2 regions of the Cupriavidus sp. IK-TO18 genome follow, and region 2 is predicted to be linked to the other one. Evidence: riboswitches for the same ligand, from Rfam matches in the RefSeq annotation. Region 2 holds a riboswitch; the other holds the start of a gene.
What was found. Region 2 has a riboswitch for glycine ahead of IPF36_RS11170 (D-amino acid dehydrogenase). Riboswitches for the same ligand answer to the same signal wherever they lie in the genome.
Positions count from the first base shown of each region.

Region 1: another riboswitch for glycine. It lies ahead of gcvT (glycine cleavage system aminomethyltransferase GcvT); the one in region 2 lies ahead of IPF36_RS11170 (D-amino acid dehydrogenase).

Region 1 covers NZ_JADGMP010000002.1:125,718-141,547, reverse strand. Annotated here, with positions in the region: gene IPF36_RS01990 (YMGG-like glycine zipper-containing protein) at 1-319, opposite strand, end outside; gene IPF36_RS01985 (alpha/beta hydrolase) at 483-1,316, opposite strand; gene IPF36_RS01980 (OsmC family protein) at 1,327-1,800, opposite strand; gene IPF36_RS01975 (MBL fold metallo-hydrolase) at 1,828-2,565, opposite strand; gene IPF36_RS01970 (L-serine ammonia-lyase) at 2,687-4,063, opposite strand; gene gcvP (aminomethyl-transferring glycine dehydrogenase) at 4,214-7,144, opposite strand; gene gcvH (glycine cleavage system protein GcvH) at 7,244-7,624, opposite strand; gene gcvT (glycine cleavage system aminomethyltransferase GcvT) at 7,724-8,851, opposite strand; glycine riboswitch at 8,946-9,070, opposite strand; glycine riboswitch at 9,092-9,178, opposite strand; gene IPF36_RS01950 (glycine zipper 2TM domain-containing protein) at 9,248-9,478, opposite strand; gene IPF36_RS01945 (UvrD-helicase domain-containing protein) at 9,744-11,840, shown strand; gene IPF36_RS01940 (hypothetical protein) at 12,053-12,223, shown strand; gene IPF36_RS01935 (ABC transporter substrate-binding protein) at 12,209-13,327, opposite strand; gene hemN (oxygen-independent coproporphyrinogen III oxidase) at 13,514-15,010, shown strand; gene IPF36_RS01925 (cytochrome c5 family protein) at 15,078-15,830, opposite strand, start outside.
Region 2 covers NZ_JADGMP010000012.1:244,065-259,894, reverse strand. Annotated here, with positions in the region: gene IPF36_RS11185 (MaoC family dehydratase) at 274-732, shown strand; gene IPF36_RS11180 (thiolase domain-containing protein) at 771-1,937, shown strand; gene IPF36_RS11175 (Zn-ribbon domain-containing OB-fold protein) at 1,962-2,360, shown strand; gene IPF36_RS11170 (D-amino acid dehydrogenase) at 2,494-3,759, opposite strand; glycine riboswitch at 3,814-3,944, opposite strand; glycine riboswitch at 3,945-4,046, opposite strand; gene IPF36_RS11165 (TonB-dependent receptor) at 4,301-6,586, shown strand; gene IPF36_RS11160 (sialidase family protein) at 6,619-7,842, shown strand; gene IPF36_RS11155 (hypothetical protein) at 7,839-8,339, shown strand; gene IPF36_RS11150 (DUF3597 domain-containing protein) at 8,391-8,867, opposite strand; gene IPF36_RS11145 (LysR family transcriptional regulator) at 9,000-9,941, opposite strand; gene IPF36_RS11140 (tartrate dehydrogenase) at 10,074-11,159, shown strand; gene IPF36_RS11135 (glycerate kinase) at 11,337-12,647, shown strand; gene pyk (pyruvate kinase) at 12,644-14,062, shown strand; gene eno (phosphopyruvate hydratase) at 14,073-15,359, shown strand; gene IPF36_RS11120 (tripartite tricarboxylate transporter substrate binding protein) at 15,429-15,830, shown strand, end outside.

The sequences.
Region 1 (15,830 bases), on a different contig from region 2:
CGCCTTTGCCGGCATCGCCCGCCATCGCCCCCACCACTGCGCCGGCAGCGGCGCCCCCCGCGGCACCGCGCACGCGCTGGCCGCTTTGCGGCTGCGCCGGGGGCGGTGCCGCGGCGGCCTGGGCGGGATCGATACCGCTCTGCTGCTTGGCCCAGCTGTAGCAGGCACCGTCGTCGCTGGCCTGCTGCTGCTGGCTCTGGCCCTTGGCCGGGTAGGCCACCGGCTTGCCTTGCGCGAGTGCCTGGGCCGGGGCCAGCAGCAGGGCGGCCGCCAGTACGCCCAGGCCGCGGTACAGCGTGCAGTTTTGCCTTCGCTTCATGATCGATCCCCCGCGGTTGCCGGCCGCGCCACCGTGTGCGGTGGCGGCCGTGTCTGAAGGCCAGTATTGCAGCCGGCGTGGCGAAGTCAATGCATCGTTTCAACGCGCCGGACCGGCTGGCGCCGATGCGTGCACCGCAGCTGCCCGGCAGCGCACGCGCGCATCAGCGGGACGCGGGCGGCGACAGCAGGAACGCAAGCGCGTTGCGCCACCATGCCTCGTCGACGTACCCGGTCCAGTCGTTGTGCCCGGCGTGGTCGATCACGGCCAGGCGGCGGGGTTCGTCCAGCGCTTCATAGAGCGCCTTGCCGAGCCGCGGCGGCACGATGCTGTCGCGTTCGGCTACGACCACCATGACCGGGCGGCCAAAGGCGGCCAGGTGGCTCACGCTATCGTAACGGTCGCGCAGCAGCCATCCGGTCGGCAGCCATGAGTAGTGGTGTGCGGCGACGTGGGCGAGCTTGTCCCATGGCGTGATCAGCAGCACGGCATCGACGTGCTCGCGCTGGCGCGCCGCGGCGGCCGCCGCAACCCCGGCGCCGAGCGATTCGCCGACCAGTAGCAGCGGGCCGTCGAACTGGCGCCGGGCCAGCGCAATCGCCTGCCCGGCATCGTCGACGAAGCTGCGCTCGCCAAGCGCGCCGTCGCGCGGGCCATAGCCGGGGTATTCGGCCAGGATCACGCGAATGCCCAGCCGCGTCAGCACGCTGGCGTAGTAGCCGCGATGGCCGGCGTGCCCGGCATTGCCGTGGAAGACGATGGCGGTGGCGCGGACGGGACCGTGCGGCTCGGCCAGCAGGCCGCGGAAATCATCCGGACCCGGCCATGCGCGCAGTCCCGGAGCAACCATATCGTCGACCGAGGCCCTGTCGGGAAAGTAGAGAAAACGATCCTGCAGCATCAGGATGCCTCCCAGCAGGACCGCGCCCGCAAGCAGCCAGCGCAGCAGGCGCCGCGCCGGCGCGGATCGTGCCGCGGGCAGCGCGGTGGCCGGCATGGCGCGTGCGCTAGGCGCCGGCGAGCACCGGTTCGCACCGCACCTCGGTCCGGACCGAATTGGCGATAAAGCAGGCATCGTGCGCGGCATGGTGCAGGCGCTCCAGCTCGTCGCGGGTGGGTTCGCGCTCGCCGGAGAAAGTGACCTGGGGGCGCAGGGTCACCACTGTCATCGCCATCTGGCCTTCGCGGTTCTTTTCCATCACGCCGGTGGCGGCATCGACATAGCGGTCGACGACAAAGCGCTGCTTCGCCGCCAGCGACAGGAACCACAGCATATGGCAGCTCGACAGCGAGGCGATGAACATCTCTTCCGGGTCGACCGCGCTGGCGTCCGACATCGGCAACGGCACCACATGGGGCGACGACGAGCCCGGGACTTCGGCGCCGCCGTCGAAGCGCAGCACGTGCCTGCGGCTGTAGCGGTTGCCGGTGAAATCCTGCCCGTCGCGTTGCCACAGGACTTCGGCGGTATATACGGACATGCGGTTGACTCCCAAGGTTGGAATGCTTCAGGCGCCGTGCGGCACGCTCTCGCCGTCGCGCAGGCCCAGGTGCTGGTTCGCCGGCACCGCGATATCGATCAGCCTGGGCCGCGGCAGGTTCAGGTTGCGCATCATCTCGATGAACTCCTCGCGCGTGCGGCCGGATACGCGGCTGTTGTGCGCGCGCTCATGGCCGATGGTCGAGCAGGTCTGGCCCTTGTAGTCGTGCGCGGGATAGACCCGGGTGTCGTCGGGCAGCGCGAACAGCTTGCGGGTCAGGCTGTCGTACAGCGTGCCGGCATCGCCCGACTGGAAATCGGTGCGGCCGCAGCCGTCGATCAGCAGCGCATCGCCCGTGAAGACGCGGCGCACGATGCCTTCGGAGGTGGACTCTTCCCACAGGTAGCTCATGCTGCCGGCGGTATGGCCGGGCGTATGGATCGCGCGCAGCACCTGCTTGCCGAATGCGACAGTGTCGCCGTCGATCAGTTGCTTCTGTGCCGGCTTGATATCGCAGCCCGACGGCGCCGCGGTGTGCGCGCCGGTCTGCATGGCCAGGTGGCCGGCCGAGGTGATGTGGTCGGCGTGGGCGTGGGTCTCGATGACCCAGGTCAGGTGTGCGCCGGTATCCTCTACCAGCGCCAGGTCGCGTTCGAGCTGGTGGTCGACCGGGTCGATCAGCAGCGCCTCCTTCGTTTCCGCATCGATCAGCAGGTACGTGAAGGTTGACGAGGCATCGTCAAAGAGCTGGTGGAAGGTCTGCATGGCGGGCCCTCTTGTTCTGCGGTCGGGGAACGCCGCAATGATACGCCGCAAACCATGCACGATGTACGACGGTTTTCTTCCTTCTCCCGCGCGCGTGATAGGGGAGAAAACCGCCGCGCGTTTAGCACTCGACGATATTCACCGCCAGCCCGCCGCGCGCGGTTTCCTTGTACTTCGTCTTCATGTCGGCGCCCGTCTCGCGCATGGTCTTGATCACCGAATCGAGCGATACGTAGTGCGTGCCGTCGCCGCGCAGCGCCATGCGCGCCGCGTTGACCGCCTTGACCGACGCCATCGCATTGCGCTCGATGCACGGAATCTGCACCAGCCCGCCGACCGGGTCGCAGGTCAGGCCGAGGTTGTGCTCCATGCCGATCTCGGCCGCGTTCTCCACCTGCGCCGGGCTGCCGCCGAGTACCGCGGCAAGCGCGCCGGCGGCCATCGAGCAGGCCACGCCGACCTCGCCCTGGCAGCCGACCTCGGCCCCGGAGATCGACGCGTTGAGCTTGTACAGCAGCCCGATCGCGCCCGCTGTCAGCAGGAAGTCGACTACACCCTGCCGGTTCGCGCCCGGCACGAAGCGGTCGTAGTAATGCAGCACGGCGGGGATGATGCCGGCCGCACCGTTGGTCGGCGCGGTCACCACGCGGCCGCCCGCCGCGTTCTCTTCATTGACGGCGATGGCGTACAGGTTGACCCAGTCCATCACCGAGAGCGGATCCGACAGCGTGCGCTCGGCACGCTCGGTCAGGCTGCGGAACAACTCGGGCGCGCGCCGCTTGACCTTGAACGGCCCCGGCAGTTCGCCATCGGTGCGGCAGCCGCGCGCGACGCAGGCCTGCATTACGTCCCAGATATGCAGCAGGCCGTCGATGACCTCTTGCTCGCTGCGCCACGTCAGTTCGTTCTCCAGCATCAGCCGCGCAATGCTCTTGCCGCTGTCCTGCGCCATCTGCAGCATGTCCTTGCCGCTGCGAAACGGGTGCGGCAGCTGCTGCGCGGCGTTGAGCACCTGGGTGTTGGGCGCACCGGCGGTGACCACGAAGCCGCCGCCCACCGACAGGTAGCGCGCTTCGCGCAGGCTCGCGCCGCTGCTGTCGAAGGCATGGAACTTCATGCCATTGGGATGCTCGGCCAGGGCCTCGCGGCGGTAGAACGCGATGTGCTCCTTCTCGACGAAGGGCACGATATGGCGTCCCAGCAGCGACAGCTCGCGCGACTTGCGCAACGCGGCGAGGCGCCTGTCGATGGAATCGGGATCGATGGTGTCGGGAGACTCGCCCATCAGGCCGAGGATCACGCCCTTGTCGGTGCCGTGCCCCTTGCCGGTGGCGCCGAGCGAGCCGTACAGCTCGACCCGCACGCTGGCCACCTGCGGCAGCAGGCCGTCGCGCTCCAGCCCCTGCGCGAACATCAGGGCCGCGCGCATCGGGCCCACGGTATGCGAGCTCGACGGGCCGATGCCCACCTTGAACAGATCGAAGACGCTGACTGCCACGGAATGTCTCCAGCAATGGGGTGGCCTTGCAGAGGCTCTTTTCAGGCGGTCGAAGTACGGCAACGGACACCGCCGCCGGCGGGCCCGCCATCTTGAGAATAGTGCGGCGGCCGAGCCACCGCAGATGCGATGGCACGGCCCGGGGGTGCGTCAGTCGACCACGTAGTCGCTGACCGGCACGCAGCTGCAGAACAGGTTGCGGTCGCCATACACGTTGTCGGCACGGCCGACCGGCGGCCAGTACTTCTGCGTGCGCAGCGACGCCACCGGATAGGCGGCTTCCTCGCGCGTGTACTTGTGGGTCCACTCGTTCGCGGTCACCACCGCGGCGGTGTGCGGCGCGTGCTTGAGCGGGTTGTCCTCGCGGTCGAAAGTACCGTCGGCGACGCGGCCGATTTCCTGGCGGATCGCGATCATCGCGTCGATGAAGCGGTCCAGCTCATGCAGTGCTTCGGACTCGGTCGGCTCGATCATCAGCGTGCCCGGCACCGGGAAGCTCATGGTCGGCGCGTGGAAGCCGTAGTCCATCAGGCGCTTGGCCACGTCTTCGTTGCTGATGCCGGTCTCCTTCTGCAGCGGGCGCACGTCCAGGATGCACTCGTGCGCGACCAGGTCGTGCTGGCCGGTGTACAGCACCGGGTAGTACGGCGCCAGGCGCTTGGCCACGTAGTTGGCCGCCAGGATGGCGTTCTCGGTGGCGGCGGTCAGGCCGGCCGAACCCATCATCGCGATATACATCCACGAGATCGGCAGGATGCTGGCCGAGCCGAACGGTGCCGCCGACACGCCGCCGATGCCGCGGTCGTCGCGGCGGTAGCCGACGCTGTCCTGGTTGGGCAGGAAATCCGCCAGGTGCGCGCCGACCGCAACGGGGCCAACGCCCGGGCCGCCGCCGCCGTGCGGGATGCAGAAGGTCTTGTGCAGGTTCAGGTGCGACACGTCGCCGCCAAACTGGCCCGGCGCGGCGGTGCCGACCATCGCGTTCATGTTGGCGCCGTCGACATAGACCTGGCCGCCGTGCTTGTGCACGATCTCGCAGATCTGCTGCACGCCCTGCTCAAACACGCCGTGCGTGGACGGGTAGGTGATCATGATCGCAGCCAGGTTCTTGCTGTGCTGCTCGGCCTTCTTCGCCAGGTCTTCCAGGTCGACGTTGCCGTTCTCGTCGCAGGCCACCACCACCACCTTCATGCCGGCCATCTGCGCCGACGCCGGGTTGGTGCCGTGCGCCGACGACGGGATCAGGCAGATGTCGCGATGGCTTTCGCCGCGGCTGGCGTGATACGCATGGATGATCAGCAGGCCCGCGTACTCGCCTTGCGAGCCGGCGTTGGGCTGCAGGCTGACCGCGGCGTAGCCGGTGGCGGCGCACAGCATGGCCTCGAGCTGGTCGATCATCTCGCGGTAGCCCACGGTCTGGTCCAGCGGCGCGAACGGGTGGATCTGGCTGAACTCGGGCCAGGTCACCGGGATCATCTCGCTGGTGGCGTTCAGCTTCATCGTGCACGAGCCCAGCGGGATCATGGTGCGGTCCAGCGCCAGGTCCTTGTCGGCCAGCATGCGCAGGTAGCGCAGCATCTCGTGCTCGGCGTGGTGCGTATTGAACACCGGATGGGTCAGGTACTCGCTGGCGCGCGCCAGTTCGGCCGGGAAGGCGTCATTGATGGCGGCTTCGAGCTTGTCGAAATCGAGGCCCGCCGGCAGCGGCTTGCCTTGCGTGAAGATTTCCCACAGCGCAACCACGTCGTCGCGGGTGGCGGTCTCGTCCAGCGAGATGCCGACGCGCGTGGCGCCGGCATGGCGCAGGTTGATGCCGCGCGCGGTGGCGGCGGCATGGATGGCTTCGGTGTTGAAGCCGGTCTCCAGCGTCAGCGTGTCGAAGAAGGTGGCGTTGGTGCGGACGAAGCCAAGCTGCTCCAGGCCGGCGGCCAGCGTCGCGGCCAGGCGATGCACGCGCTGCGCGATGCGCTTCAGGCCCTGCGGGCCGTGGTATACGGCGTACATCGACGCCATCACCGCCAGCAGCACCTGCGCGGTACAGATGTTGGAGGTCGCCTTTTCGCGGCGGATATGCTGTTCGCGCGTCTGCAGCGCCAGGCGATACGCCTTGTTGCCCTGCGCGTCGACGGTCACGCCGACCAGACGGCCCGGCATCGAGCGCTTGAACGCATCCTTCACCGCCATGTAGCCGGCGTGCGGGCCGCCAAAGCCCAGCGGCACGCCGAAGCGCTGCGAGTTGCCCACGGCCACGTCGGCACCCCATTCGCCCGGCGCGGCGATCAGCGTCAGCGCCAGCAGGTCGGCGGCAGCCACCACCAGGCCCCCGGCGGCGTGCACCGCGTCGGCGATGGCGCGGTAGTCATTGATGTCGCCGTTCACGCCCGGGTACTGCAGCAGCACGCCGAAGGCGCCCGCAGCAGCGGCGTCGGCGGCGGGGCCGACCTTCACTTCGATATCCAGCGGCAGCGCGCGCGTTCGCACCACTTCCAGCGTCTGCGGCAGCACGTCGTCGGCGACGAAGAAGATACTGGAGTCGTGCTTGTTCACGCGCTGCAGCAGCGTCATCGCTTCGGCGGCAGCGGTGCCTTCATCGAGCATCGACGCGTTGGCGATATCCAGCCCGGTCAGGTCGGTGACCATCTGCTGGAAGTTCAGCATCGCTTCCAGGCGGCCTTGCGAGATTTCCGGCTGGTAGGGCGTGTAGGCGGTGTACCAGGCCGGGTTCTCGAAGATATTGCGCAGCACGACCGCGGGCGTGACGGTGTTGTAGTAGCCCTGGCCGATAAAGCTCTTCAGTACGCGGTTCTTGCGCGCCAGGCCGCGCAGCTTGGCCAGTGCGGCTTCCTCGCTCAGCGGCTCGGTGAACTCGCCCATCGGCATGCCGTCGCGGCGGCGGATGGCGGCGGGGATCACGGCATCGATCAGCGCGGCGCGGCTGTCGTAGCCGAGCACCTTCAGCATGTGCTGCTGTTCGGGGGTATCGGGGCCGATGTGGCGGGCGGCGAAGGCGTCGCGCGCCTCCAGTTCGGCCAGCGTGGGCCGGTTACCTTGGGCGGCGGTCATGGGAAGCGGGGCGTTCATTGGCAAGAACCTCGTGGGGAGCGCTGCGGCAGGTGGTCAGCCGTGCCGCGGCGCTGCAAATGCTGTGTGCCGATCCCGGGTGCGGGACCGGCGGGGCGATCAGGCGCCGACGCTGGCCTTGTACGCGTCGGCCGACATCAGGCCGTTGACGTCGTCGCTGTTGGCCGGCTTGAGCTTGAACAGCCAGGCGTCGAAGGCATTGGCATTGACGCTTTCCGGCTCGGCCGTGGCGGCTTCGTTGACGGCGATCACTTCGCCGGCCACCGGGGCGTAGATATCGGAAGCGGCCTTCACCGATTCCACCACTGCCAGCGCGTCGCCGGCACCGACCGACTTGCCCACTTCGGGCAGTTCCAGGAAGACGATGTCGCCCAGCGCATCCTGTGCGTGGTCGGTGATGCCAATGGTGAGCGTGCCGTCGGCTTCGACGCGCACCCACTCATGCGACTCGGTGTATTTGAGGTCGGCGGGGAAATTCATGAAGGTTCTCCGGATTCAGATCTGTTTCTTGTTGGGTGATGCCTGCCCGGCAACGCTGCCGGCAGGCGAGGGCGACCGTTGGGTGAGCGGATGTTTCCCTTAGCTCACGAGTGCCTTGCCATTACGCACAAACGGCAGTTTAACCACAGTCGCGTTGAGTTTGCGGTCGCGGATCTCCACCTGCACGGTGTCGCCGACGTTCACGCCCTGCGGCAGGCGCGCGAACGCGATCGATTGCGACAGCGAGGGGCTGAAGGTGCCGCTGGTGATTTCGCCGTCACCGGCGGCGGTGATGACCTTCTGGTGGGCGCGCAGCACGCCACCTTTGTCGCGCAGGATCAGGCCGAGGAATTGCTGGCGCGAGCCGGCCGCGGCCAGTGCCGCCTTGCCGGTGAAGTCGCGCTCGCTCTGCAGGTCGACGGTCCAGGCCAGGCCCGCGTCCAGCGGCGAGGTGCTGATATCCATGTCCTGGCCATACAGGTTCATGCCGGCTTCCAGGCGCAGCGTGTCGCGCGCGCCCAGGCCGGCCGGGCGCACGCCCGCGGCATTCAGTTTTTCCCACAGGCCGGCGACGCTGGCCGCCGGCACCACCAGCTCGAAGCCGTCTTCGCCGGTGTAGCCGGTGCGCGCGACCATGACTTCGCCAAGTGCGGGGTCCTGCACCACGACAGCGTTGAACGGCTTGAGCGCATCGGAAGGCTGGGTCGACGGGAAGGTACTCCACACCTTGGCGCGGGCGTTAGGGCCCTGCACCGCGACGATCGCCAGCGGCTGCGCGCCCGCGGGCGCAACATCTTCACGGCGCGGGGTGATGGTCACGCCGCTGCCGGTGGCGTCGTTGCGCGCACGGATCCAGTCGATATCGCCGACCGCGGTGCTGGCGTTGACCACCAGGCGGAAACGGTCCTCGGCAAAGAAATAGACGATCAGGTCGTCGATCACGCCGCCTTTTTCGTCGAGCATGCACGAGTACAGCGCCTTGCCCGGCGTCTGCAGCTTGTCGACGTTGTTGGCCAGCAGGCCGCGCAGGAAGGCGCGGGTATTGGGGCCGCTGAGGTCGACCACGCACATGTGCGACACGTCGAACATGCCGGCGTCGGTGCGCACGGCGTTGTGTTCTTCGATCTGGGAGCCGTAGTTGACCGGCATGTCCCAGCCGCCGAAGTCGACCATGCGGGCGCCGAGGGCGCGGTGGATGGCGTTGAGGGGCGTGGCCTGGAGCGTCATGGAATCCTCGGGGGCAATGTCGGGTTGCGAAAACAAAAAAGGGCCATCCGCCGCAACGATCGCTATGCCAATGGCCAAGCAATCCGCTGCGGCGGATGACCCCTCTGTCCTCGATACCTGAGAGATTACGAGGCGGATTCGTTGAATCCCGTCCTCGCGCGCCCCTTCGGTGGGCACGCTCGCCACGAATGGCGGGTGCCGCTCTCCAGAGTGCGGCATGCATCGTGTGCATGTTGCATGCCGATCCGAGCGGTCCGTGGTGCCTGAGAGTTTTCGGGTGATACCCCTTCGGCGGCGCAGATATGCGCGCTCTCCCGGTCGGATGCGCGCAATGTACGGGAGGGCCCTGCCTTTGTCAACGCGGCGGGCGCCCCCCGCCAGCAGCCATTCGCCCTATCAACGGCGATGGTCGTCGGTCATTACGTTACCGACCACGCCGCCCAGGGCGGCACCGCCCAGCGTGCCTGCGGCACTACCGTGCGTCAACGCAGCACCGCCGGCCGCGCCCACGCCGGCACCAATGACCGTGTTGCGCTGCTTCGGTGTCATGTCGGCACAGCCGGTGGCCAGGGCCGCAACGGCTATGCCGGCCATCGTCGCTTTGGAAAAGGCTCGTAGCATTTTCATGATGGGCTCCGAAAGTAACTTTGAGTACGTTCGGGACGCAGGTCTGCCATCCCGCCATACTGGTTAGAGGAGGGCCCGGACGCCCGGTTTTGGGACTTACCAAGTGTTACTTCGGTAACGTCCCCGCCCCCGGAAAAAGCGGTTCCCGCTGACTGATCAGGGCCGGCCCAGCGTGTTAACATGATTAGCTTTGCGTCCGGCGCCGCCCCATGTGTTGTACAGGGCGCGACGCCGTCCCGACCACCCCACGCAAGCATTCCCGCGCATGAGCCACGGCCTCAACGCCGCCCAATCTGAAGCCGTCCGCTATCTGGACGGACCCTGCCTCGTCCTTGCCGGGGCGGGCTCGGGCAAGACCCGCGTGATCACGCAGAAGATCGCGCACCTCATCGAAGACAAGGGCTTCGAGCCGCGCCATATCGCCGCCGTCACCTTCACCAACAAGGCTGCCAAGGAGATGCAGGAACGCATCGGCAAGCTGATGGAAGGCAAGACCACGCGCGAGGGCAAGCGCATCCCGCTCAAGCAGCTCACAGTCTGTACCTTCCACTCGCTGGGCGTGCAGATTCTGCGCATGGAGGCGGAACACGTCGGCCTGAAGCCGCAGTTCTCGATCATGGATTCGGACGACTGCTTCGGCCTGATCCAGGAGCAGCTCGGCACCACCGACAAGAAGCTGATCCGCGGCGTGCAGAGCACGATCTCGCTGTGGAAGAACGGCATGGTCGACCCCGAGGCCGCGATCGCGCAGGCGGCCAATGCCGACGAGCACCAGGCCGCGCTGGTCTACCGCAACTACGTCGCCACGCTGAACGCGTACCAGGCGGTGGATTTCGACGACCTGATCCGCTTGCCCGCGGAACTGTTCGCGCGCAACGAAGCGGTGCAGCTGAAGTGGCAGAACCGGCTGCGCTACTTCCTGGTCGACGAGTACCAGGATACCAACGCCTGCCAGTACCAGCTGCTCAAGCTGCTGGCGGGGGGCTCGCACCTGCGCGCGCCGGCCTTTACCGCGGTGGGCGACGACGACCAGGCCATCTACGGCTGGCGCGGCGCCACGCTGGACAACCTGCGCGGGCTGCAGACCGACTTCCCCGACCTCAAGGTGATCAAGCTGGAGCAGAACTACCGCTCCACCGTGCGCATCCTGGAAGCGGCCAACGCGGTCATCGCCAACAATCCCAAGCTCTTCGACAAGAAGCTGTGGAGCGAGCACGGCATGGGCGATCCCATCGCCATCCACCCGATGAACGACGAGGAGCACGAGGCGGAGTCGGTGGTGTTCCGCCTGTCGGCGCACAAGTTCGAGCGCCGCGCGCAGTTCCGCGACTACGCCATCCTGTACCGCGGCAACCACCAGGCGCGGCTGTTCGAGCAGATCCTGCGGCGCGAGCGCATTCCCTATGTGCTGTCGGGTGGCCAGAGCTTCTTCGACAAGGCCGAGATCAAGGACATCTGCGCCTACCTGCGCCTGATCGCCAATCCCGACGACGATCCCGCCTTTATCCGCGCGATCACCACGCCGCGCCGCGGCGTCGGCAATACCACGCTCGAAGTGCTGGGCACGTTTGCCGGGCAGGCCAAGGTGTCGTTGTTCGAGGCGGCGATGATGGGCGGCATCGAGGGCAAGCTGCAGCCGCGCCAGCTGGAGCCGCTGCGCGTGTTCTGCGAATCGATGGTGCGGCTGGCCGACCGCGCGGCCAAAGATCCGGCCACCGAAGTGCTCGACGACCTGATGGCCGGCATCCACTACGAGGCATACCTGTACGACAGCTTCGACGAGCGCCAGGCGCAGTCGCGCTGGACCAACACGCTGGAGTTCCTCGAATGGCTCAAGCGCAAGGGCACCAAGCCGGAAGCGGCCGAGGGCGAGGAAGCCACCGGCTATGACAACGCCGACGGCTTCGGCAGCGAAGGCAAGAACCTGCTTGAGCTGACGCAGACCGTGGCGCTGATGAGCATGCTCGAAGGGCGCGAGGAAGATCCCGACGCCGTGCGGCTGTCCACGCTGCACGCGTCCAAGGGGCTGGAATATCCGCACGTGTTCCTGGTCGGCGTGGAAGAGGGCATCCTGCCCCACTGCCGCGAAGACGACGACATGACCGACGAGAAGATCGAGGAAGAGCGCCGGCTGATGTACGTCGGCATCACGCGCGCGCAGCGCAGCCTGCAGATCAGCTGGTGCAAGAAGCGCAAGCGCGCGCGCGAGACGTACTCTTGCCAGCCGTCGCGCTTTATCGGCGAGATGAAGCTGGAAGAAGCGCCGGCACCCAAGGACGAAACTCCGGCGATGAGCCCCAAGGACCGGCTCGGCGCGCTCAAGGCGCTGCTCGGCGGCCCAGGCAAGACGGCGGCCGGCTGATCTTAGGTACGAAGCCCGATACAAAACCCTACCAGGCCGACAAGACCGCGCGCGCCGCTGTCCTTAGCATGACGGTTGTGCCGCTCTGCGCTTTTCACGGTGTGCGGCTTGCGGCGGCAGGGGCTGCCCGGGTCTTGCCGCGCCAGACATCAAGTCTGGTTTTTCCCTGTAATTGGCCCCCGCCGCGCCAGCGTGCGGGGGCAATTTTGGACGTGCTCGCCCTGCTACAGGCGGTGGTCGACGACGCCGCCGACAGCGGCCACGAGGTCGCGCTCAGCGGCCAGGCGCAGCCGCTGCTGGCGTGGCCGTCGGAGCTGCGGCGCACGGTGGTCAACCTGGTCGAGAATGCGCGGCGCGCGCGCCTGTCGCTACCGCGCGCCTGACACCGCCAGCGTGACGTACTGCGAGCCGCGCTGGCCGTGGCTGAAGTCGAGGGTAAAGTCCCCCACGTCGACACGGCCTTGCAGTGCGCGGCGCAGCTCGGCGGCACCGCCGGCGCGCACGCCGGCCAGCGCCCGTGCCAGCCATGCGGCGCCGATATAGCCGGCCAGCGTCGCCGAGGACGGCGGCTCATCCAGGTATTGCTTCATGCGCGCTACGTGTTCCCTGACCACGCGCAGCGTGGCCTGCTGCGGGCCGGGCGCGACCTGGGTCAGCACCATGCCGCCGGCGTAGCCGGTACCCAGGATCTCGCGCGCGGCCGTGGCACTGACCGACGACAGGCCGACCAGGAAGCCATACCAGCCCTGCGCCGCCAGTGCGCGGCCCAGTCCGGCATAGGCCAGCGTATCGCCCGCGACGATCACGGCGCCGGGGCGGGCGGCTGCAATGCGGCGTGCCACGGCGTCGGCACCGGGGTCGGCTTTGGGATCGAGCGGCACCGCGCGCGTGCCGGTCTGCGCCTCCAGCCGGGCCAGCGATGGCGTGGCGAAGTCCGGCGCCACCGCCAGCGCGATCGCGCTCAGGCCATAGCTGCGCAACTGCCGCACTGCCGCGTCGAGTTCGGCCTGGTAGTCGGCGCGGGTGAACCAGACGTTGTCCGCTGCCAATGCCAGGCCCGACAGCGGCGCCACAATCTGCACGCCGCGCCGGACCAGCTCGGCCGATGACGCCAGCGCCGGCAGGAGACGGTCGCCGGCGCCGAACAGCAGCTCGGCGTGCTCGCTGTCGGCCAGCGCCGCCGCCTGGGCCACCGCGCGGCGCGGATCGGGATCGGCGTTGCGCACCACGTGGGCGATCCGTACCGGGCCGTTGGCGGCATTGACCGCGTCGAACAGCACCTTGGCGCCGGCCAGGTAGTCGCGCGCCAGGTCCGCCTGCGCACTACCGCGGTCGATCAGGTGGCCCACCACCACGGTGCGGCGCGCGGGAGACTGGGCCAGCAGCGGGGCATTGGGCAGCGCCAGGGCCGCAGCGCCGGCCGCCAGCAGGCGTCGGCGCAGCGGTAGGTACGGCAGGGAAGGGGGCAGGGTGTCCGGGATCGGCATCGCGCAATAGGAAAAGGGGGCGCAAGTCGCGCCGGCGCGCAGCGTATCCGCCACGTATTACCGCCGTGTGACGCGGGGCGCCTGCGCACCCGTGCCGTGCCAACGCCGCGCTTGACGACGATCAACGCAACGCGCGGCGCGCAGTCCTAGCATGGGCTGTCAAACACCGTTCCCCCCGCGCCCCCCATGAACCCGCTTGCCATGACTACCCTTGCGCCCGACCGCCGCGCGCTGTCGGACTTTCGCGCTCTCGCCGGCCGCATCGAAGGCAACGGCCCGCGCTACACCTCCTACCCGACTGCCGACCGCTTCAGGAACGGCCCGGACCTGTCGCTGTACCACGACGCCCTGGCCGCCTGCCGTGCCGATGCGCCCGCGCCGTTGTCGCTCTACCTGCATATCCCGTTCTGCGAGAACATCTGCTACTACTGCGGCTGCAACAAGATCATCACGCGCGACCACGGCCGCAGCGCCCGCTACGTCACCTACCTGGGCCGCGAGATGGCGCTGCTGGCCGCGCGGCTCGGCACGCGCCGGCGCGTGCTCCAGTCGCACTGGGGCGGCGGCACGCCGACCTTCCTGGATCCCGAAGAAATGCGCCGCGTGATGGCGCTGCTGCACGAGCATTTCGAACTGCCGCCCGATGGCGAGCATTCGATCGAGATCGACCCGCGCCGCGTCGATGACGCGCGCATGGCGCTGCTGGCCGAACTTGGGTTCAACCGCGTCAGCCTGGGCGTGCAGGATTTCGATCCCGAGGTGCAGCAGGCCATCCACCGGATCCAGTCGTACGAAGAGACCCGTGCCGTGGTCGACGCCGCGCGCCGGCTGGGCTTCCGCTCGGTCAGCCTCGACCTGATCTACGGCCTGCCGCACCAGACTGCCGCACGCTTTGGCCGCACCATCGACCAGGTGCTGGCGCTGCGGCCCGACCGCCTTTCGGTCTACAGCTATGCGCACCTGCCGCATGTGTTCAAGCCACAGCGGCGCATCGACGAAAGCGCGCTGCCGCCTGCCGGCGAGAAGCTCGACATCCTGGTCTCCACCATCGAACGCCTGACCGCCGAGGGCTACGTCTATATCGGCATGGACCACTTCGCGCTGCCCGATGACGACCTCGCCGTGGCGCAGCGCGAAGGCCGGCTGCAGCGCAACTTCCAGGGCTACTCCACGCACGCCGGCTACGACCAGCTCGGCCTCGGCGTCTCGGCGATCGGCGCGGTGGCGGGCCGCTACGTGCAGAACGCCCGCACGCTGGACGAGTACTACGGCGCGCTGGACCAGGAGCGCCTGCCGCTGGCGCGCGGGGTGGAGATGACCGCCGACGATCATCTGCGCCGCGAACTGATCGGCGCGCTGATGTGCAACGGCGTGCTGGATATCCCCGCGCTGGAGCGGCGCCACGGCATTGACTTCGGCACCGATTTCGCGCCCGAACTGGCCGACCTTGCCACCCTGGCGGCCGACGGGCTGGTGCAGGTCCAGCCAGCCCGCATCACGGTCACGCCGCTGGGACGCCTGCTGGTGCGGCGCGTGGCGATGGCGTTCGACCGCTACCTGCGCGACGATGCCGCACGCGTGGCGGTCGCCGGGCCCGAAAGCGAAGGCACTCGCCGGTCCGCCAACGACGGCGCGCAACCGATCCGCATCGTGCCGCGGGCGCGCTACTCGCGCGTCGTGTAACCGCCGCCAGGCATGAAAAAACGCCCGCGAATTTCGCGGGCGTTGTTGTTTGCGGCGCAGTCGTGCCTTACTTGGCTGCGTTCGCCATGTAGTCCGACGCGGCGATCACGTCGGCGTCCGGGCCGGCGTAGCCACCCTTGGGCGGCATCACACCCTTGCCCTTCAGTGCGTAGTTGTGGACCGCGTCCATGCCTTCCTTCAGGCGCGGCGCCCAGGCGGCCTTGTCGCCAAACTTGGGCGCACCGGCCACGCCGGCGGCGTGGCAGGCGGCGCAGACCTGGTCATAGACCTTCTTGCCGACGTCGGCCGACGCAGCGGCTGGCGCCGCAGCTGGCGCCGCGGCAGCGGCTGCCGGAGCCGCAGCAGCGGGTGCGGCCGGTGCGGGCGCAGCAGCAGCCGCAGCGGCTTCCGGCGCCGCAGCGGTCGTCGGGGCAGCGGCAGCCGGTGCCGGCGGCTCGGGGAACTTCGCGCCACCGGCGTCGGCCATGTAGACCACGGCGCGGGCCAGTTCGTAATCGGTGTAGTCGTCAGGCGTGCTGCCGGCGCGCGGCGGCATTGCGCCCTTGCCGCCCAGCACCGACTTCATCAGGCCGTCAAAGCCCTGGCGGATACGCGCGCTCCAGTCGCCGGCAGTACCATACTTGGGCGCTCCCGCCGCGCCAGTGGCGTGGCAGGCCGCGCAGATTTCCTTGTAGACCTGTTCGCCGGTCTTGAACACGCGCGGTGCATTGGGGTCCTTGATTTCGAGCGACGCGACCGGCTTGATGCGGTCGTTGACGGCTTCCGCGGTGGTGGCAGTGCCGGCACTTTCAGTGGAGCC
Region 2 (15,830 bases):
GGGATGCGGGAGCCACATCTTAGTGCGCCGCGCGCCCCCCGGGCAACCGCGCGCGCCGGGTGGGTCGATAAACAGCGCTTATCGATCGCGCGGCAAACGATATTGGACGCCGGTTCCGCGGCGTCGCTACACTCGATTGCAAGCTGCCGTGCAGCAACAGATTCCGTATCAAGGAACACTCAAGGAACACAACGGAGACAGCCGGCCGGGCGCAGGCCGATCGCGCCGATCGCGCCCGCCGCGCCTGACCAGGCCTGGACCGACAGGAGCCTCATGCACAGCATTGCATCGCTCGACGACCTGCGCGCGCTTTGCGCCGCGCCCGCCGCCGTGAGCGAGTATTTCCCCATCGGGCAGGACGCCATCGATACCTTCGCCGAGCTGACGCATGACCGGCAGTGGATCTACGTGGACCCCGAGCGCGCCGCGGCGGATTCGCCATACGGCTGCACGGTCGCGCACGCCTTCCTGATCGTGTCGATGGTGTCGGCGGCGTTCGGGCAGTGCTTTACCTTTCCGGGCCGCAAGCTGGCGCTGAACTATGGCTTCGACCGGCTGCGCTTCACCGGCCCGGTGCCGGCCGGCGCGCGCGTGCGCGGCGCGTTCACGCTGCAGCAGCTCGACGAAGTCCGCCCCGGTGAAGTGCGCTGCCACTGGAAAGTAGAGATGCAGGTCGAAGGCAGCGAGCGGCCGGCCATGGTGGCGACCTGGCTGGTGCAGATGCGCTTCTGAAGTTCCCCAATATCAATCCCAAGCAGGACGAGACTCCCATGAGCATCAAAGGCAAGGCATATATCGTCGGGGCCTACGAGCACCCGACCCGCAAGGCGCCGGACAAGTCGGTGGCGCAGCTGCACGCGGAATCCGCGCGCGGCGCGCTGGCCGATGCCGGCCTGACCCTGGCGGACGTGGATGGCTACTTCTGCGCCGGCGATGCGCCGGGGCTGGGCGCCACCAACATGGTCGACTACCTCGGCCTGAAGGTGCGCCACGTGGACTCCACCGACACCGGCGGCTCCGCCTACCTGGTGCATGTCTCGCACGCCGCGCAGGCCATTGCCGCCGGCAAGTGCAACGTGGCGCTGATCACGCTGGCGGGCCGGCCGCGCTCCGAAGGCTCGACCGGCACGCAGGCGCGCAACTGGGGCGCCAACCTGCCGGACGCCCCGTTCGAGGCGCCGTTCAATCCCGTCACCGTCAACCTGTACGCGATGGTGGCGATGCGCCATATGTACGAGTACGGCACCACGCCCGAGCAGCTGGCATGGGTCAAGGTGGCGGCGTCGCACCACGCGCAGCACAACCCGCACGCGATGCTACGCAACGTGGTCACGGTGGAAGAGGTGCTGAACTCGCCGTTGATCGCCGACCCGCTGCACAAGCTCGACTGCTGCGTGGTGTCCGACGGCGGCGGCGCGCTGATCGTGGCGCGGCCCGAGATCGCGGCCACGCTCAGGCGCCCGAAGGTGAAGATCATCGGCGCCGGTGAATACGTCAAGGGCCAGCTCGGCGGCGAGGTCGACCTGAGCTGGTCGGGCGCGAAGTTTTCCGGCGCGGCCGCGTTCGCTGAAGCCGGCGTGACCCCGGCCGACATCAAGTACGCCTCGATCTACGACAGCTTCACCATCACCGTGCTGATGCAGCTGGAAGACCTGGGCTTCTGCAAGAAGGGCGAAGGCGGCAAGTTCGTGGCCGACGGCAACCTGATCTCGGGCGTCGGCAAGCTGCCGTTCAATACCGATGGCGGTGGCCTGTGCAACAACCACCCGGCCAACCGCGGCGGCATCACCAAGGTGATCGAGGCCGTGCGCCAGCTGCGCGGCGAGGCGCATCCGGCGGTGCAGGTGAAGAACTGCGACCTGGCGCTGGCGCAAGGCACCGGCGGCTACCTGGGCTCGCGCCACGGCAGCGCCACCCTGATCCTCGAGCGCGAATAATGAACGATCGCCGGAGCAACTGACATGACGACCCCGCACACTCCCATGGCCTACAAGGCCCCGGACGAACAGCCCGACAACATCGAATTCTGGCAGGCCGCGCGCGAAGGCCGGCTGCTGGTCAAGCACTGCCAGTCATGCGGCAAGACGCACTGGTATCCGCGCACGCTGTGCCCGTTCTGCATGGGCGATACGGTCTGGAAGACCGCCAGCGGCCGCGGCACCATCTACTCGTACAGCGTCACGCGCAAGGCTGGCCCGCAGGCGTATTGCATTGCCTATGTGACGCTGGACGAGGGCGTGACCATGATGACCCATATCGTCGATTGCGATCTCGATGAGGTGCGCATCGGGCAGAAGGTGAAGGTCAGGTTCGCGCCCAGCGTGGATGGGGCGCCGGTGCCGGTGTTTGCGCCGGCCTGAGCGGTTCACGGCGGGCGATGGCGCTTCACTCCGTGGAGGCTCCCGCCCTCTCCCCCGTACCTCTCCCACGAGCGGGAGAGGGGCTGGGGGAGAGGGCCAGCGCTGGCAATAGCGAGGCGCTCAACTGGCAATCTCAAGCCTTGGCAAGTCCCAGCGAGCCCACGCCCGAGACTTTCGGCTCAACCAGCGCCTGCGCCACCACCCCCGCCACCATATCCGCCGTCACCGCCGACAGCGTCCAGCCAAGGTGCCCATGCCCGGTGTTGTAGAACACGCACCGGGCCCGCCCCCGCCCAACACGCGGCAGCATATCCGGCAGCATCGGCCGCAGCCCCGCCCACGGCACCACGCTGCGCGTGCTGACGCCGGGGAAGCACTGCTGCACCCATTCCACCAGCGGCCGGATGCGGTCGGCGCGGATGTCGCGGTTGAAGCCGTTGAACTCCGCGGTGCCGGCCACGCGGAAGCGGTCGTCGGCCAGGCGGCTGGTGACCAGCTTGGTTTCATCGTCGAGCAGGCTGACGGTCGGCGCCGCGGTGCGGCTGCCCGCGTCGTTCAGGTTGACGGTGATGGAATAGCCCTTGACCGGATAGATGTTGACGCGGTCGCCCAGCCCGGCGGCCAGCGCGCGGCTGGCGGTGCCGGCGCAGATCACCGCGCCGTCGAAGGTCGAGGTGGCGCTGTCCGCGCCTTCCTGCACGGTCACGCTGGCGCTGCGGCCATCGGTGGTGACCTTGCGCACGTCCTCGCCGTAGCGGCAGTGCACGCCCATGCGCTCGATGGCGGCGGCCAGGCCGCTGGTGAACTTGTGGATGTCGCCGGTCGAATCGCTTTCGGTGAAATAGCCGCCGTAGTAGGTGCCGGCCAGCGTCGGCTCGATTGCGCGCATTTCCGCCGGCGTTACCGCGCGGCGCTCCAGCCCGCCCTGCGCCAGCAGCGCCGAGACGCGGCCCGCGTGCTCGAAGCCCGCCTTGTCGCGATAGATATGCAGGATGCCTTCGCGCTTGTGGTCGAAGTCGATGCCTTCCTGCGCCGCCCACGCGAACAGGTGCTCGCGCGCCGCGATGGCCAGGCGCGCGGTCTCGATGGTGTTGCGGCGGTAATGCGGGATCGAGGCGATGAACTCGGCGAACCAGCTCAGCTTGTGCCAGCTCGGGCGCGGGTTGACCAGCAGCGGGGCGTCGCTGCGCAGCATCCACTTCAGGCCCTTGATGATGGTGGACCAGTGCGTCCACACCTCGGCATTGGAGGCGGATAGCTGCCCGCCGTTGGCGAACGAGGTTTCCATCGCGGCGTAGCGGTGGCGCTCGAACAGGGTGACGGAGAATCCGCGCCGGGCGAGCGCGTAGGCCGTGGTGACACCGGTGATGCCACCGCCGATGACGGCGATTGTCTTCATGATCTGGCAGTCCAGAAACGTCGGGGTGGGAGCCCGCACGCGACATGCGTGGCGGACGCCCCCTCTGTTCCTGACCTGAGAGATTCACGACAGCCGCCGGTGGTGCCCGGGGGTACCGGTGGCGGGGGCCGCTTGCTCCTTCGGTATGCCGGCTGACGATGGCGGCATTCTTCAGAGTGCTGTGACGCGTGATACCGGTCCTTTTGCCTGAGAGTTTCCGGGGCGGTTGCTCCTTCGGCGCTGTCCGCGGCGGCTGCCGCCGGATCAGTCTCTCCCAGCATCACGTTGGCGCGAACGCCAATCCGCGCAAATCTAGAGACAAAGGCCGCAAGTGGATATGCGGGTAAACGCGAATAGAGCCAGTCGTGTTCGCATGGATGGGTCGAGTCGCTTCTTTACCGGCGCGGCGCTATGTCGCACTGCGTCAAGCCGACCCGCCCCCTAGAATGTCAGCACTCGCTACGCGGAGGAAGTGCGCCGTAGCACGAGCCGGATACGGCGCACCGGTCGGGCGAGCCAGAAGAACAGAAAAGGTATTCCAGTGAGAAGAAATCGGATTGCGCTGGCCGCCTCGGCCGCGCTGATGGGCCCCGGCATCGCCGGCGCGCAGCCGGATGAACCCGTCAGCGCGCCGCAGCCCTTGCAGGAAGTCGTGGTCTCGGCGAAGACCGGGCGCGGCGAAACGCCGGCCACGCCGCCCAATACGCCATCGCCCGCCTATGGCATCAGCGCCGCACGCATGGCGGACTTCAACGTGGTCAACACCGAAGACGCGCTCAAGTACGCGCCCAACCTCGCCGTGCGCAAGCGCTTCATCGGCGATATGAACTCGATCATCTCGGTGCGCAGCACTAGCTCGCGCCAGTCGGCGCGCGGGCTGGTCTATGCCGACGGCCTGCTGCTTTCCAACCTGCTGGGCTCCGATTTCACTTTCCCGCCGCGCTGGTCGCTGGTCAACGCCGCCGAGATCGAGCGCGTCGACGTGCTGTATGGCCCGTATTCGGCGCTGTACCCGGGCAATTCGCTGGGCGCGACCGTGCTGATCAGTACGCGCACACCGGAGAAGTTCGAGGGCGATGCCAGCGTGCAGCTATTCACGCAGCGCTTCAACCTGTACGGCACGCACGACAGTTTCAACGGCGTGCACGCCAACGCCTACGTGGGCGACCGCGCCGGGCCGTTCTCGTGGCTGGTCAGCGTCGACCGGCAGGACAGCAAGAGCCAGCCGCTGAGCTTCTACACCGCGGCGCGCTCCAGCGTGCGGGCGACTTCGGCCGACAAGCCCGTGACCGGCGCCTACTTCGACCAGGACCAGACCGGCGCCGACCGCACCGTGATGGGCGTCAACAGCGAGGGCGTCACGCACACCGTGCAGGACCAGCTCAAGCTCAAGCTCGGCTACGACATCACCAATACCCTGCAGGCGCAATTCACCGCCGCCTACTGGCAGCAGGACCGCTCCAGCGCCACCGGCAGCTACCTGCGCGATGCCGACGGCAACGTGGTGTCGAGCGGCCCGGTCAATATCGGCGGCCTCCGCTACGTGATCCCCGCCAACGCGTTTGCGCCGGGCAATGGCGAGGACGCGCGCTGGCTCTACGGCCTGTCGCTGCGCACGCGCAACGAGACCGGGTGGAATTTCTCCGGCGTGGCATCGCTGTTCGATGTCACCAAGGACATCAGCCGCACCGCCAGCACCGCGGGCAATGGCCCGGGCACGGTGACCTATGGCGACGGCACCGGCTGGCGCACGCTCGACCTGAAGGCCGACTACCGCCCGCAGCAGCTCAAGGGCGGCCACTGGGTCACCCTCGGCTACCACTACGACAACTACAGGCTCAGCAACACCACCTACAACACCTCGGACTGGCAGGCCGCCACCATCTCCGCGTTCAACAACGCCTTTGCCGGCAAGACCGAGACGCAGGCGCTGTACGCGCAGGACGCGTGGTACTTCGCCGAGGACTGGAAGCTGATCCCGGGCGTGCGCTGGGAGCACTGGCGCGCCTATGACGGCAGCCGCAGCCAGCCAGGCGTAGATGTCGCCTACCCGGTGCGCAGCGAGTCCAACTGGTCGCCCAAGCTGGCGCTGGAAAAGGCCATCGGTCAGGACTGGCTGGGCCGGCTGTCGCTCGGCCAGGCCTGGCGCTACCCGACCGTCGCCGAGCTGTTCCAGGGCCGCATCACCGGCACCTCGCTGATCAACAACGATCCCAACCTGAAACCGGAGCGCTCCTTCTCGAAGGACCTGACCTTCGAACGCACGGTCGACCGTTCGTACTTCCGCGTGTCGGTGTATGAAGACGACATCCGCGATGCGCTGGTCAGCCAGACCAATACCACGGTGTTCCCCACCGTCACCAGTTTCCAGAACGTGGACCGCGTGCGTACGCGTGGCATCGAGCTTGCCTACGACGGGCGCGACGTGCTGACCAGCGGCTTCGACCTGTCGGCCAGCGGCGCGTACAACCATTCCAAGACGCTGGAGAATGCCAATAACCCGGCATCGGTGGGCAAGTATTTCTATCGCATCCCGCAGTGGCGCGCGAACCTGGTCGGCACCTACCGCTTTACGCCGGCATGGGCCGGCACGCTGGCGATGACCTATTCGGGGCGGCAGTACAATACGCTCGATAACAGCGACGTCAATCCCGACACCTTCGGCGGCACCAGCAGTTTCCTGACCTTCGACGTCAAGGTGACCTACAAGCCCGCCAGGAACGTGCGGCTCGGGCTTGGCATCGACAACCTGACCGACCAGCGTTACTTCGTCTACCACCCGTACCCGGGCCGGACGTTCTACGCCGAGGCCAAGCTTTCCTTCTGAGTGCAGTGACCAGTCCGATCCTGACCATTCCCCTGCAGCGCTTGCCCCGCAGCTTCCGCTTCCTTGCCGCCGGCGTGATCGCCTGCACGGCGTTCGCCGCGATGGCGCAGTCCCATGGCAACCATGCCGGCCACGGTGCGCAAAGCGCGGCGCCGAAGGCGATGAGCGAACTCGGCACCGGCGCCGCCTTCGATCGCGACGGCCGCTTGTGGATCGCCTACAAGGACGGCCAGCACGTGGCCGTGCGCGCGTCGGCCGACCAGGGTCGCAGCTTCGGGCCGGTGCAGCACGTCAACCGCGTGCCCGAAGCCGTGGCTGCTGACCACGACAGCCGGCCCAAGGTTGCCACCGGCCGCGACGGCGAGATCTACGTCACCTGGACCCAGCCGCTGCCCAAGCCCTATACCGGCTTTATCCGCTTCGCGCGCTCCGCCGACGGCGGCAAGACCTTTGCCGCGCCGGTGACCGTGCATGCCAACCGCGACCAGATCGCGCACCGCTTCGACGCGATCGCGGTGGACCCGGCCGGCCGCGTCTTCGTCAGCTGGATCGACAAGCGCGACGTGGTCGCCGCCGAAGCGCGCAGGCAGCCCTATGCCGGCGCTGCGATCTACTACGCGGTATCGGCCGACCACGGCAAGAGCTTCCAGGGCGATTACAAGATCGCCGACCAGTCCTGCGAATGCTGCCGCATCGCGCTCGCGCCGACGCCGGACGGCAAGATGCTGGCGCTGTGGCGCCACGTGTTCCCGCCCAACGCGCGCGACCACGCGGTGGCACTGCTCGGCGCCGACGGCACGCCCGCGCCGATGCAGCGCGCGACCTTCGACGACTGGCGCATCGACGCCTGCCCGCACCACGGCCCGGGCGCCGCGGTGGCGCCGGACGGCATGCTGCACATGGTCTGGTTCAACGTGAAGGCAGGCAAGCCGACGGTATCGGTCGGCCGCTTCCGGGACGGCAAGCTGCAGGCGCAGCGTCCGCTGGACGACCCGCGCGCGCAGCATGCCGATATCGTCGCGCTCGACGACCATCCCATCGTGGTGGCGTGGAAATCGTTCGACGGCCAGCAGACCCGGCTCTCGGCGATGCTGTCGCAGGACGGCGGCAAGACCTGGCAGACGCGCCAGGTTGCCGGCACCGCGCGCGATTCGGACCAGCCGCACCTGCTGCAGCACGGCGGCCGCGCCTACGTGCTGTGGCGCACCGAGGCCGAAGGCTTCCAGGTCTTCCCGCTGGCGCAGGAGGGCGCATGACATTGCGTCGCAAACTCATCGCCGCGCTGGCGGGCGCCACGATCGCGCTCGGCGTCGCCGGCATGGCGCACGCGGCCGAACGCGTATCGGTGTTCGAATCCGCCAGTGCCGCGCAGCTCAGTGCCAGCCAGCAGGGCAAGCCCTTCGTGCTGGTGGTGTGGTCGCTCGACTGCGTCTACTGCAAGCGTAATTTCGAAGCCATCGGCAAGCTGCAGGCGAAGCATCGCAGCCTGCGCGTGGTCACGCTGGCCATGGACCGGCCCGACGCGCTGCCGCAGGTGCAGCAGCTGCTCAAGCGCGTCAACCTGACGCGCGACGCGTGGATGTTCGGCAACGAGCCGCAGGAGAGGCTGCGCTATTCGGTCGATCCCGACTGGATGGGGGAGATGCCGCGCACGTACTTCTATCGGGCCGACGGCCAGCGGCAGGGCGTATCCGGCGTGATCGGCGACGCCGACTGGGACAAGCACCTGCGCTGGGCGGGCATCGGCGGCTGAGGCGGCCGCCGGCCCTTTCCTGAGGCAGCCGCCAACGCTTCCCGGATTTCCTTACGACAAGTCCGCCGGCAGCTTGCCGCCGTTGGCCGCAAGCTCCTGCATCAGGCGCTTGTGCAGCCAGACATTCATCCCGGCGGAATCGTTCATGTCGCCGCTGTAGTGCAGCTCGCGCGCCAGTTCCTTGCGGTGCTCGAGGCTGCTGTCGATGCCCAGCGCCTTCATCGTGTCAACGATGGACGTGCGCCAGTTCAGCGTCTGGCCGCTCTCCCTGACCAGGTTGTCCATGATGGATTCGACGTCGACGCCCGACAGCGGCGTGGGTTTGGCCGCGGCCTGGCCAGCGCTGCCTGCGGGCGTGGTGGCGCCTGCCGACGCGGGCGACGGGCTCGACGGCGCGGGTGCCGCGCCTGCCGAGGTCGGCGTGCCAGCCGCTGTGCCGGCGGATGTGCCGGCGGGGGTGCCCGAAGTCGTGGCAGCCGGCTTGGCCCGGCCCAGCAGCTTGTTGAGGATGTCCTTGAAGATGCTCATGGCGGTGGCCTCCTGTCCGTTTGGATCGCAGCACGTGGAGTACAGCGCCATGCAGGAAACGCACCATCCACGCAGGCCTTGCTTTCGGCGCACCAGGCAGCGCCGGGTTGTAAATGCTGCATGCAGCGACAGTCATGCCGGCACTTTTGCCGGCTCGCCGAACTCGCTGAACTTCGCCGCCATGAACTCGACGAACAGCCGGAGCCGCGACGACAGCTGATGCCGCTGGTGATAGACCGCGTAGATGTCGGCCTCCGGCGTGGCGTACTGCGGCAACACCTGCACCAACCGTCCGCTGCGCAGGAATCGCTCGATATCCCATTCGGCCCGCATCAGGATGCCGTGGCCTTCCAGCGCCCAGTTGACCGCGATCTCGCCGTCGTTGGTGGTCAGGTTGCCGCGCACGCGCACGGTTTCGGTACGCGCCTTGGCCCCCTTGCCGGTGGTCAGGCGCCACACGCCATAGGCGTCGCTGCCCTGCCGGATGCCGATGCAGTTGTGGCGGCGCAGGTCGGCCGGCGTGTTGGGGATGCCGTGATCGCGCAGGTACTTGGGCGACGCGCATAGCAGGCGCCGGTTGGGCGCCAGCTTGCGCGCCACGATGCGTGCATCGGGCGGCTGGCCGAAGCGGATGCAGACGTCGAACGCGTCTTCGTTCAGCGGTGGCGGGTCGGCCGACAGCTGCAGCTGCACGTCGACTTCGGGATAGGCCGCGACGTACTCGGAAATCACCGGCGCCACGTGCATGCGGCCGAACCCCAGCGTGGCATTGACGCGCAGCAGGCCGCTCGGCTTGCCCTTGGAACGCGTCAGCAGCTGGTCCAGGTCCTCGATCTCGCTCAGGATGCGCCGCGCGTGCTCCAGGTAGACCTCGCCCTCGGGCGTCAGGCTCATGCGCCGGGTGGTGCGCGTGACCAGCGGCATGCCGATTCGCGCCTCCATCTGTGCCAGCCGCTTGCTGACCGCCGCGGTTGTGATGCCAAGGTCGCGCGCGGCCGCGCTCAGGCTGCCGGCGGTGGCCACCGACGTGAAAAAGCCCAGTTCCGACGGCTGGATCCCTGCGGACGATGCCATGCCAGCTTTAATCTCAGGTTAAGAATGGTTTAACTTTACAAGCGATCCAAAACCTTGTCCACGGCCCAGAATCCATTCCACGCAATCGTGCAAACACACGGATTCACACGGATTCTGACCAGGAGACAAGAGATGAAGACCTACCGCATCGCGACCATCCCCGGCGATGGCATCGGCAAGGAAGTGATACCCGCGGGCCGCCAGGTGATGGAAGCGCTGGCCGCCGCCGGCGCCGATTTCCGCTTCGAGTTCGAAGACTTCGACTGGGGCGGCGACTACTACCGCCAGCACGGCGTGATGATGCCCGCCGATGGCCTGGACGCGCTGCGCGACAAGGATGCGATCCTGTTCGGCTCGGCCGGCGACCCGCATATCCCCGACCACATCACGCTGTGGGGCCTGCGCCTGAAGATCTGCCAGGGCTTCGACCAGTACGCCAACGTGCGCCCGACCCGCATCCTGCCGGGCATCGACGCGCCGCTCAAGCGCTGCGCGCCGGAAGACCTGAACTGGGTGATCGTGCGCGAGAACTCGGAAGGCGAATACTCGGGCGTCGGCGGCCGCGTGCACCAGGGCCATCCGATCGAGGCCGCCACCGATGTCAGCATGATGACCCGCGTCGGCGTCGAACGCATCCTGCGCTTCGCCTTCAAGCTGGCGCAATCGCGTCCGCGCAAGCAGCTGACGGTGATCACCAAGTCCAACGCGCAGCGCCACGCCATGGTGATGTGGGACGAGGTCGCGGTGCAGGTGGCGAAGGATTTCCCGGACGTCACCTGGGACAAGGAACTGGTCGATGCCGCCACCGCGCGCATGGTCAACCGCCCGAAGTCGCTCGACACCATCGTTGCCACCAACCTGCACGCCGACATCCTGAGCGACCTGGCCGCGGCGCTGGCCGGCAGCCTGGGCATCGCCCCAACCGGCAATATCGACCCGGAACGCCGCTATCCGTCGATGTTCGAGCCGATCCACGGTTCGGCCTTCGACATCATGGGCAAGGGCCTGGCCAATCCGGTCGGCACGTTCTGGTCGGTGGTGATGCTGCTGGAACACCTGGGCGAGCACGCCGCGGCCCAGCGTGTGATGGAGGCGGTCGAGGCGGTGACCGCCAACGCGGCGCTGCATACCGGCGACCTGGGTGGCAAGGCCACCACCGCGCAGGTGACGCAAGCCGTGTGCGAACTGCTGTCCGGCAAGCAGGCCAGGGCAGCCTGAGCGTTCGCGCGCCAACCGCTAGCCGCTAGCCGTCGTGAACGCTCCCCTCTCCCGCGCGCGGGAGAGGGGAGCAAACCAGCGGCATAGCCGCACCGCCTTCCGCCACAAGCAGCACGCCCAGAGCTGTGCCGGGGGGAGCGTTTGCCTTACGAAACACCGAATCAGCAGGAAACAGCCATGATCCATGAGCGCGCCGTGACCATGCCAACGATCGATCCCGACGTGCTGCTGCGGCGCATGTTCGACGCGGCCATCGCCGCCGCGCAGCCGGCACGCACGCTGGCGCGCCACCTGCCCGCAGCGCCGCGCGGCCGCACCATCGTCATCGGTGCCGGCAAGGCCTCTGCGGCCATGGCCGCAGCGCTGGAAGCAGCGTGGCCAGGCCCGCTGCAGGGGCTGGTGGTGACGCGCTACGGCTACGCGGTGCCTTGCGCGCGCATCGAGATCGTCGAAGCCGCGCACCCGGTGCCGGACGATGCCGGGCTGGCCGCCTCGCGCCGCATGCTGGAACTGGTGTCCGGCCTCAGCGAGGACGACCTCGTGATCTGCCTGGTCTCCGGCGGCGGCTCGTCGCTGCTGCCGCTGCCGCTGGCCGGCATCACGCTGGACGACAAGCAGCAGGTGAACCGCGCGCTGCTCAAGTCGGGGGCGACAATCTCCGAGATGAACTGCGTGCGCCGCCACCTGTCCGCGATCAAGGGCGGCAGGCTGGCCGCCGCGTGCTACCCCGCGCAGGTGCTGAACCTGCTGATTTCCGACGTGCCGGGCGACGACGCCATCGACGTCGCCTCCGGCCCGACCGTGCCCGACCCGACCACGTGCGCCGATGCGCTGGCCATCGTCAGGCGCTACGCCATCGACCTGCCTGCCCACGTGCTGGCCGCGCTGCAGTCCGACGCGGCCGAGACGCCCAAGCCCGGCGACCCGCGCCTGCCGCGCATCCGCACCGAGTGGATCGCCACGCCGCGGCTGGCGCTGCAGGCCGCTGCGCAAGCGGGCCGCGACGCCGGCTATGCCGTGCATGTGCTCGGCGACGCCATCGAGGGCGAGGCCCGCGAGGTTGGCAAGGTGCTGGGCGGCATCGCGCTGGCGGCGGCCAGGCACGGCCAGCCCTTTGCCGCGCCGTGCGTGCTGCTGTCCGGCGGCGAGACCACGGTCACCGTGCGCGGCAACGGCCAGGGCGGCCGCAATGTCGAGTTCCTGCTGTCGCTGGCGCTGGCCCTGCGCGGCGAGGCCGGCATCCATGCCATCGCCGGCGACACCGACGGCGTCGACGGGCAGGAAGAGATCGCCGGTGCGGTGATCGGCCCTGACACGCTCGAGCGCGCATGGCGCGCCGGCCTGAACCCGCAGGACGCGCTGGCCGCCAACGACGGCCATGGATTCTTCGAGGCGCTGGGGGACGCGGTCGTGACCGGCCCCACGCTGACCAATGTCAATGATTTCCGCGCGATCGTGCTGACGCGCGCTTCCGGAGCCAACACATGAGACGCCTTCGCAACGCAAAGATCGTGGCCACGCTCGGGCCCGCCAGTTCGGATCCGGCCACCATCGGCCAGCTGTTCGATGCGGGAGCCGATGTGTTCCGGCTCAACTTCAGCCATGGCTCGCATGAAGACCACAAGCAGCGCCTGCACGCCGTCCGCGCGATCGAACAGGAACGCGGCCGCCCGATCGGCGTGCTGCTTGACCTGCAGGGTCCCAAGCTGCGCATCGGCACCTTTGCCGAGGGTCCGGTGCAAGTGGCGGCGCAGGCAGCATTCCGGCTCGATCTGGATGCGTCCGTGCCCGGAAGCGCGCAGCGCGTGAGCCTGCCGCATCCGGAGATCTTCGCGGCGCTGCAGCCGGGCGCGGAACTGCTGGTCGACGACGGCCGGGTGCGGCTGCGCGTGGAGCGCTGCGGCGCCGACTATGCCGAGACCGTGGTCGTCAACGGCGGCACGCTGTCCGACCGCAAGGGCGTCAACGTGCCGGGCGTGGTGCTGCCGCTGTCGGCCATGACCGAAAAGGACCGCGCCGACCTGGACTTCGGGCTGTCGCTCGGGGTGGACTGGGTGGCGCTGTCGTTCGTGCAGCGCGCCGAGGATATCGAGGAGATCCGCCAGATCGTCGACGGCCGCGCCGGCATCGTCGCCAAGCTGGAGAAGCCGGCCGCGATCCAGAGCCTGGAGGCGATCGTCGAGGCGTCCGACGCAATCATGGTGGCACGCGGCGACCTCGGCGTGGAAATGCCTGCCGAACAGGTGCCGTCGCTGCAGAAGCGCATCGTGCGCGCCTGCCGCAAGGCCGGCAAGCCGGTGATAGTGGCCACGCAAATGCTGGAGTCGATGGTGGCCGCACCGGTGCCGACCCGCGCCGAGGCATCCGACGTCGCCACCGCCATCTATGACGGCGCCGACGCAGTGATGCTGTCCGCGGAATCGGCGTCGGGCCGCTATCCGGTGGAAGCGGTGAAGATGATGGACAGCATCATCACCCGCACCGAATCCGACCCGCACTACCACGAAGCCATCCAGGCCTCGCATTCGGCACCGCGTGCCGACGCTGCCGACGCCATCGGCTACGCCGTGCGGCACGTGGCCAGCCTGCTGGGCGCGCCCGCGGCGGTAGCCTATACCAGCTCCGGCTATTCCGCGCTGCGCATGGCGCGCGAACGGCCCGAGGTGCCGATCCTCGGCATGACGCCGCGGCTTGCCACCGCGCGCCGCCTCGCGCTGGCGTGGGGCGTGCACGCGGTGCTCTGCCATGAAGTGGTCGACGTGGTGGAGATGACCGAAGTGGCCAGCCGCACCGTGCTCAAGGAGCAGTTCGGCGCGGCCGGCCAGTCGATCGTGATCTCGGCGGGGCTGCCCTTTACCGTCGCGGGCACGACCAACCTGCTGCGCATCGCGCAGGTCCGGTAGGGGGAGCGAGATGGCTGTCATCAAGGAAATCCTCGGCTACGAGATCCTCGACTCGCGCGGCAATCCCACCGTGGCCGCACGCGTGCTGCTGGCCGATGGCGCGCAAGGGTTCGCGGCAGCACCGTCGGGCGCCTCCACCGGCTCGCGCGAGGCGCTGGAGCTGCGCGACGGCGATCCGCGCCGCTATCTCGGCAAGGGCGTGCGCAAGGCCGTGCAGCATATCAATGTCGATATCGCCCGCACGCTCGCCGGCATGCAGGCAGCGGACCAGGCCGAAGTGGATGCGTGCCTGATCCGGCTGGACGGCACCGCCGACAAGTCGCGCCTCGGCGCCAATGCGTTGCTCGCGGTTTCGCTCGCCACCGCGCGGGCGGCTGCGGCGTCGGCGGGCGTGCCGCTGTACCGCTCGCTTGGGGCAGGGCGCGCCGAGACGCGCCTGCCCTTGCCGATGATGAACATCATCAACGGCGGTGCGCATGCCGACAACAGCGTCGACATGCAGGAATTCATGATCCTGCCCGTGGGCGCGCCCAGTTTTTCCGAAGCGCTGCGCTGGGGCGCCGAGGTGTTCCATACGCTCAAGCGCGTGCTGCGCGAGCGCGGCTTTTCCACCGCGGTCGGCGACGAGGGCGGCTTTGCCCCGGACCTGGCCTCGAACGAGCATGCGCTGGAAGTGATCCTGCAAGCGGTGGAGGCCGCCGGCTTCGGGGCCGGCCGCGATATCGCGCTGGGCCTGGACGTGGCCAGCTCGGAGTTCCATGCCGAGGGCCGCTACGTGCTGGCGTCGGAAGGCCGCAGCTACGACGCCGAAGGCTTTGTCGACCTGCTGGCCGGCTGGGTGCGCCAGTATCCCATCGTCACCATCGAAGACGGCATGGCCGAGCAGGACTGGCGGGGCTGGCGGCTTCTGACTGAGAAACTCGGCGCGCAGGTGCAGCTGGTAGGCGACGACCTGTTCGTCACCAACGCCGCGATCCTGTCCGAAGGCATCGCGCAGGGCGTTGCCAACGCGATCCTGATCAAGCCCAACCAGATCGGCACGCTGACCGAGACGCTGCAGGCCATCGACGTGGCCGAGCGTGCCGGCTATGCGTCGGTGATCTCGCACCGCTCCGGCGAGACCGAGGACACCACCATTGCCGACCTGAGCGTATGCACCGCGGCCACGCAGATCAAGACCGGCTCGCTCAGCCGTTCCGACCGCGTGGCCAAGTACAACCGGCTGCTTTGCATCGAAGCGGAGCTGGGCTGCGCCGCGGCCTTCGCCGGCAGCAGTGCGCTGCGACAACTGCGCTAGTGCCCGAAGCAGCAACCGACAGACAAGCCATGAAGGCTTGCTGAAAATCCATCAGACAGGAGACAAGACATGCATGCAACCGACTTTCTGCGCCGCGTATCGGCATTGACCCTGGCCGCCGCCGGCCTCGCCCTCAGCGGTGGCGCCATGGCGCAAGCCTGGCCGGCCAAGCCAATTACGCTGGTCGTGCCGTTCCCTTCGGGCGGCACCACCGACGTGCTGGCGCGCGCGCTGGGCGACCAGCTTTCCAAAAGCCTCGGCCAGCCGGTGATCGTCGAGAACCGGCCTGGCGCAGGCGCCACGGTCGGCGCCGACTATGTCGCCAAGAACAAGCCGGACGGCTACACGCTGCTGATGGGCGCGGTGCACCACACCATCGCCACCAGCGTGTACAAGAAGCTTCCCTATAGCTTCGAGAAAGACCTCGCGCCGGTGGCCCCGGTGGCGATGGTGCCCAATGTGCTGGTGATC